Azospirillum brasilense: one gene and its partner. The protein of the gene in region 1 interacts with the protein of each later gene in a pairwise test. Links are inferred from orthologs where the notes say so. Each region holds a gene or a part of one and is shown on either strand. Other genes may lie near its edges. The genes, in order: uvrB and uvrA.

Region 1 (3,294 bases):
ACGGGTCCGACAGCAGTCTGGACACGTCGTCCTTGGTGAGTTGATCGCTCATGGGTCCCCGACCCTTTCCTGCCCTGCTTCGCTGCCGCGCCTTGGATCGTGCATCAGCGGGAGCGAATGTATTCAGGTCATGATCGGACCAAAGCATTGAGCCTTTGTTAACGACGATTTCCGGTCACGGGCTGGCCCCGCCGCTCCTCACCAGCCGCCATGCCGGTGATGATGACGGGGGCCGCCATGGTGACCGCCGCGATGCCCCCCGTAATAGCCACCATAGTAGGGGCGGCCATACACGACGGGGGGCGGCCCGTAATGGCGGTACTGCGGGCGCTCGTAATAGCCGTAGCCATAGGAACGGTGTCCGTAGCCATAGACAGGTCCCGGACTCCCCGCGGCGACGTAGCAGCCGGACAGCAGGAGGGCGGCGAAGGACAAAAGAAACAGCGAGCGGAGCGTCGTCATTGGCGTTCCTGTGCCAGGGGTCGCGGCCCGGCGAGCGGGCCGTACTGGCAGGATGAACGCTTGGGACGGGGACATTATTCCCGACGCGACTCCGCCCTTCCCGGTCAGCGCCGTCCGCGGCGGCCCTGCTTCTTCGGAGCGCCCTCGGGAATGCCGCGGCCCTGGCGGGCGGAGCTGATCCCGATGCTGCCCGGCTGCTCCAGCCCGAGGTCCATCGCCTCCAACCGGCGGAGCTCGTCGCGCAGGCGGGCGGCCTCCTCGAACTCCAGGTCGGCGGCGGCGGCCTTCATGCGCTTCTCCATGTCGGCCATCACGGACTTCAGATTGTGGCCGACCAGCTCCGTCGCGTTCAGGCCGGTCTTCACGGTGACGTGGTCGCCGCGCTCGTAGACGCTCTCCAGGATGTCGCCGATCGCCTTCTTCACGGATTCCGGCGTGATGCCGTGCTCCAGATTGTAGGCCCGCTGCTTCTCGCGGCGGCGCGCCGTCTCGTCGATGGCGTACTGCATGGAGGCGGTGACCTTGTCGGCGTAGAGGATCGCCCGCCCCTCGACGTTGCGCGCGGCGCGGCCGATGGTCTGGATCAGCGACGTCTTGGAGCGCAGATAGCCCTCCTTGTCGGCGTCCAGGATGGCGACCAGCGAGCATTCGGGGATGTCCAGGCCCTCGCGCAGCAGGTTGATGCCGACCAGCACGTCGTAGGCGCCGAGCCGCAGGTCGCGGATGATCTCGATGCGCTCCAGCGTCTCCACGTCGGAGTGGATGTAGCGCACGCGCAGACCCGCCTCGTGCATGTATTCGGTCAGCGCCTCGGCCATCTTCTTGGTGAGCGTGGTGACCAGCACGCGGTTGCCCTTCGCCACCACCTCCTTGCACTCGTGGATCAGGTCGTCCACCTGGGTCTCGGTGGGACGGATGATCACCTCCGGGTCGATCAGGCCGGTCGGGCGGACCACCTGCTCGGCGAAGACGCCGCCGGTGCGCTCCATCTCCCACGGGCCGGGAGTGGCCGAGACGAAGACCGTCTGCGGGCGCATGCCCTCCCACTCCTCGAACTTCAGCGGGCGGTTGTCCATGGCGCTGGGCAGGCGGAAGCCGTACTCGGACAGCGTTTCCTTGCGCATCCGGTCGCCGCGGTACATGCCGCCGATCTGCGGAACCATGACGTGGCTCTCGTCCACGATCAGCAGCGCGTCGCCCGGCAGATACTCGAACAGCGTCGGCGGCGGCTCGCCCGCCGCGCGGCCGGTCAGGTAGCGTGAATAGTTCTCGATGCCGGCGCAGGCACCGGTGGCCGCCATCATCTCGATGTCGAAGGTCGTGCGCTGCTCCAGCCGCTGCGCCTCCAGCAGCTTGCCCTGGGCGTTGAACTCCTCCAGCCGCAGCTTCAGCTCGCGCTTGATCTGCTCGATGGCCTGGTTGAGCGTCGGCTTGGGCGTCACATAGTGGCTGTTGGGATAGATGCGCACGGCCTCCAGCGAGGCGATCTTCTCGCCGGTCAGCGGGTCGATCTCGTGGATGCCCTCGATCTCGTCGCCGAACAGGGAGATGCGCCAGGCGCGATCCTCCATGTGGGCGGGGAACAGCTCCACCGTGTCGCCGCGCACCCGGAACAGGCCGCGCCCGAAGGCGGCGTCGTTGCGCTTGTACTGAAGCTCGGTCAGCTTGCGCAGCAGGTCGGGCTGGGCGACGACCTCGCCCTTGCGCAGGTCGACGGTCATCTCCGAATAGGTCTCGACCGAGCCGATACCATAGATGCAGGAGACCGACGCCACGATGATGACGTCGTCCCGCTCCAGCAGCGCCCGCGTCGCCGAGTGGCGCATCCGGTCGATCTGCTCGTTGATCGAGGATTCCTTCTCGATGAAGGTGTCGGTGCGCGGAACGTAGGCTTCAGGCTGGTAGTAGTCGTAGTAGGAGACGAAGTATTCCACCGCGTTGTTCGGGAAGAAGGACTTCATCTCACCATAGAGCTGCGCCGCCAGCGTCTTGTTCGGGGCGAGCACCAGGGTGGGGCGCTGGACGTGCTGGATGACGTGCGCCATGGTGAAGGTCTTGCCCGACCCCGTGACGCCGAGCAGCACCTGATCCTTCTCGCCGGCGCGCAGCCCCTCGGTCAGTTCCCCGATGGCGCGCGGCTGGTCGCCGGAGGGCTTGAACTCCGACACCAGTTCGAACTTCTTGCCCGCCTCCAGCTTGGGCAGGGACTTCTGCGGGAGGGCGGTCAGGACGGGATGGGACATGCGGGTGCGCTCGCGCCAGGGGTACGGAACGGGAACCGAGTATATGGCCCACCCCACCCCCGCTGTCGAGCGTGGGCTTGTCCGGAATGTCCGCTCGCGCTTGCCCCTGGCCCTCCCCCGCTCTCAGCGGACCTATGGTCCGCCTGCCGCGTCAGCGCAAACCTTTGGTTTGCGCGAGAGCTGCGCAGGGGGAGGGAAAATAGGGCGTGTCCCTTACCCGCGCACCAGCGCGTCGTAGTCCTTCACCAGCGTCTCGCAAACGCGGCCCGGTGTGAAGCGGTGGTCGCCGATCTGGCCGACCGGGGTCACTTCGGCCGCGGTGCCGGTCAGGAAGACCTCCTGGGTGTTCGCCAGTTCGTCGGGCTGGATGTGGCGTTCGATGACCTCGATGCCGCGGGCCTTGGCGAGGTCGATCACCGTGCGGCGGGTGATGCCGTCCAGGAAGCAGTCGGGCTTCGGCGTGTGGATCTTGCCGTCCATCACCAGGAACAGGTTCGCCCCGGTCGCCTCGGCCAGATAGCCGCGGTAGTCAAGCATCAGAGCGTCCTGGTAGCCCTCGGCCTCCGCCGCGTGCTTGGACAGCGTGCAG
Region 2 (3,748 bases), 1.2 Mb from region 1 along the record:
GCCGTTTCATTTGGGAGCGAAACGAAGAGTCCTTATTCGCTCTTGGTCGTCGTCGTGCGCTCGGTGGTGGTCGAGCCGCCGGTCGGCGGGGTGGTCAGGCTGGAATTGCCGTAGCCGGGCGAGGTGGTCGTGGTGGTGGTCGTGGTGCTGGTGGACTCGTCGGTCCCGCAGGCGCTGACCAGCAGGGCCGCGCCGAAGGCCAGCGCCACACCGGACATCATGGTCCTGGACATGCTCCGTCTCCATCCTGTTTGGCGAACGATGAAGAGGAAACGCCCCCGCGGCGGCTTTGTTTCCGGGACAAAAATCGGTCAAAAGAAAAGGGCCGGGGATGACCCCGGCCCTTCTTTACGCCCTCTTCCGGCTTTTCGGCTTCGCCTTCAGGTAGGGGGCCAGATACTGGCCGGTGTAACTCCGCTTGACCTTCACCACGTCTTCCGGGGTGCCCTCGGCGACGATCTCGCCGCCGCCGGTCCCGCCTTCGGGGCCGAGGTCGATGATCCAGTCGGCGGTCTTGATGACCTCCAGATTGTGCTCGATCACCAGCACCGTGTTGCCCTGGTCGACCAGCGCGTGGAGCACCTCCATCAGCTTCTCGACGTCGGCGAAATGCAGACCGGTGGTCGGTTCGTCGAGGATGTAGAGGGTGCGGCCGGTGGCGCGGCGGCTCAGTTCCTTGGACAGCTTCACCCGCTGCGCCTCGCCGCCCGACAGGGTCGTGGCGGGCTGGCCGATGTGGATGTAGCCGAGGCCCACCCGCTCCAAAGTCTCCAGCTTGTCGCGGATGCCGGGCACCGCCTTGAAGAACTCCTTGCCCTCCTCGACGGTCATGTCGAGCACGTCGGCGATGGTCTTGTCGCGGTAGGTGACCTCCAGCGTCTCGCGGTTGTAGCGCTTGCCGTGGCAGACGTCGCAGGTGACGTAGACGTCCGGGAGGAAGTGCATCTCGATCTTGATGACGCCGTCGCCCTGGCACGCCTCGCAGCGCCCGCCCTTCACGTTGAAGGAGAAGCGGCCGGGGCCGTAGCCGCGAGCCTTGGCCTCCGGCAGGCCGGCGAACCAGTCGCGGATCGGGGTGAAGGCGCCGGTGTAGGTCGCCGGGTTGGAGCGCGGGGTGCGGCCGATCGGCGACTGGTCGATGTCGATGACCTTGTCGAGATTCTCCAGCCCCAGCAGCTCGTCATGCTCCGCCGGATGCTCGCGGGCGCCCATCAGCTTGCGCGCCACCGCCTTGTAGAGCGTTTCGATGATCAGGGTGGACTTGCCGCCGCTCGACACGCCGGTCACACAGGTGAAGGTGCCCATCGGGATGCGCGCCGAGACGTTCTGAAGGTTGTTGGCGCGCGCGCCCTTCACCTCCAGGAACTGGCCCTTGTGGCCGGGGCGGCGCTGGTCCGGCACCGGCACGAAGCGGGTGCCGTTGAGGAACTGGGCGGTGACGCTGTCCGGATTGGCCTGGACCTCCGCCGGGGTGCCCTGGGCGATCACGGTGCCGCCGTGCTGGCCGGCGCCGGGGCCCATGTCCACCAGATAGTCGGCGGTGCGGATGGCGTCCTCGTCATGCTCGACCACGATCACGGTGTTGCCGAGGTCGCGCAGCCGCTTCAGAGTCGCCAGCAGCCGGTCGTTGTCGCGCTGGTGCAGGCCGATCGACGGCTCGTCGAGCACGTAGAGCACACCGGTCAGGCCCGACCCGATCTGCGAGGCGAGGCGGATGCGCTGGCTCTCGCCGCCGGACAGCGATCCCGAGCCGCGGCTGAGCGTCAGATATTCCAGCCCGACCGCGTTGAGGAAGCCCAGCCGCTCGTTGATCTCCTTGAGGATGCGGTAGGCGATCTCCTTGTCCTTCGGGCGCAGATGGTCGTTCAGCGTGCTGAACCACGTCGCCGCGTCGGCGATGGACATCTCCGCCGCCTGGGAGATGTGCTGGCCGTGCACCTTGACCGCCAGCGCTTCCGGCTTCAAGCGGGCGCCCTTGCAGGTCTCGCAGGGCTGGGAGGACTGGTACTTGGACAGCTCCTCCCGCATGTAGGCGCTTTCCGTCTCGCGGTAGCGGCGCTCCAGGTTGTTGACGATGCCCTCGAAGGCCTTGTTCGTCTGGTAGCTGCGCAGCCCGTCGTCGTAGGTCATCGTGATCGGCGCGCCGTCGGAACCGTAGAGGATGGTCTGGCGGACCTTCTCCGGCAGCGTCTCCCAGGGCGTGTCCATGGCGACGCCGAAATGCTTGGCGATGCTCTCCAGCGTCTGCACGTAATACTGCGAGGAGGAGCCGGCCCAGGGGGCGATGGCGCCCTTCTTCAGCGACAGCCGCTCGTCCGGGACGACCAGCATGGGGTCGAAGTAGATCTTGCTGCCCAGCCCGTCGCAGGCCGGGCAGGCGCCGAACGGGTTGTTGAAGGAGAACAGCCGCGGCTCGATCTCCGGGATCGTGAAGCCGGACACCGGGCAGGCGAATTTCTGCGAGAAGACGGTCTGCTCGTGCGTCTCGGCGTTCTCGACGAAGACGATGCCGTCGGCGAGGCCGAGCGCCGTCTCCAGCGAATCGGCCAGGCGGTTGCCAAGCCCCTCGCGGACGACGATGCGGTCGACCACCACGTCGATGTCGTGCTTCAGCTTCTTGTTGAGCGCCGGGACCTCGTCGATCTCGTGCATCGTGCCGTCGACGCGCACGCGCTGGAAGCCGCGCTTGCGGAGGTCCTGGATCTCCTTCTTGTACTCGCCCTTGCGGCCACGGATGAGCGGCGCCAGCAGCAGCAGGCGCGTGCCCTCTGGCATCGCCAGGATGCGGTCGACCATCTGGCTGACCGTCTGGCTTTCGATGGGCAGGCCGGTGGCCGGGGAGTAGGGGATGCCGACCCGCGCCCACAGCAGGCGCATGTAATCGTAGATCTCCGTCACCGTGCCGACGGTGGAGCGCGGATTCTTCGAGGTCGTCTTCTGCTCGATCGAGATGGCCGGCGACAGCCCCTCGATCGAGTCGACGTCCGGCTTCTGCATCAGTTCCAGGAACTGGCGCGCGTAGGCCGACAGGCTCTCGACGTAACGCCGCTGGCCTTCCGCGTAGATCGTGTCGAACGCCAGCGATGACTTGCCCGATCCCGACAAGCCGGTGATGACGATCAGCTCGTCCCGAGGCAGATCGACATCGACGTTCTTGAGGTTGTGCTCCCGCGCGCCGCGGACACTGATGTGCTTGTTCATGGAGTGTTCTTAGCCGAAACCGGAGGGGAAGGGAAGGCGCCAAAAAAAGCTCCGAAAGCCCGGACAGATATGTGCCACGCGCAGGCGTATTGCCACCGGCGCGCGTCCCTTTCCGGCCGCGTGGGACGCAGGGGCGGGATGCGGGAACGCCGGGGAGGGAGCGGAGAGGCGCCGGGGAGACGATGTTGGGGAGCCACCAAGGAATCGGTTGGCGGCACGGACTCTCTCTGCTATGTTTGTTCATGGAGTGTTCTCTTTCGTGCGGGCCGGGCGGGTTGATCCGGACGGAAGGGGCAAGACGCTCCGGCGGCGGCGGTTGACCCGTGCCCATCCCCCGTGCTTTGTGAAGCAAGGCGGGGCGGGCATGGACCGGACCACGGATCAAACCGGCCCTGCGAACAGACACCCCCGGTATCCGGACGCCCTTCCGCCGGGCGCCCGAACGGGTCGGATGGGATACCGGGAACCCGCGCTAGGAGACACGTGCGATGAATGTATGGACGTTTACGGGGCGCCTCGGCGCGGATGGCGAGCTTCGCTCCACGCA

What was found.
Region 2: the proteins of uvrB (region 1) and uvrA interact in binary tests that used the Escherichia coli proteins (3 or more experiments, as listed by UniProt). The link is inferred for Azospirillum brasilense from one-to-one orthologs.

Annotation. Positions count from the first base shown.
Region 1 is NZ_CP032346.1:1,822,347-1,825,640, reverse strand. What follows is about bases 137-3,116. They hold uvrB (excinuclease ABC subunit UvrB), read right to left. Parts: upstream 2,706-3,116; coding sequence 567-2,705; downstream 137-566. Other genes in these bases: D3869_RS22235 (branched-chain amino acid aminotransferase), read right to left, coding at 2,919-3,116; D3869_RS22245 (neuropeptide-like protein 29), read right to left, coding at 199-462. Also shown: D3869_RS22250 (DUF2336 domain-containing protein), read right to left, coding at 1-52; more of D3869_RS22235, read right to left, coding at 3,117-3,294. UniProt on the Escherichia coli protein: The UvrABC repair system catalyzes the recognition and processing of DNA lesions. A damage recognition complex composed of 2 UvrA and 2 UvrB subunits scans DNA for abnormalities.
Region 2 is NZ_CP032346.1:581,464-585,211, reverse strand. Bases 149-3,582 are described here. They hold uvrA (excinuclease ABC subunit UvrA), read right to left. Parts: upstream 3,202-3,582; coding sequence 349-3,201; downstream 149-348. Other genes in these bases: D3869_RS16740 (hypothetical protein), read right to left, coding at 149-233. In the rest of the region: more of D3869_RS16740, read right to left, coding at 33-148; D3869_RS16730 (single-stranded DNA-binding protein), read left to right, coding at 3,690-3,748. UniProt on the Escherichia coli protein: The UvrABC repair system catalyzes the recognition and processing of DNA lesions. UvrA is an ATPase and a DNA-binding protein. A damage recognition complex composed of 2 UvrA and 2 UvrB subunits scans DNA for abnormalities.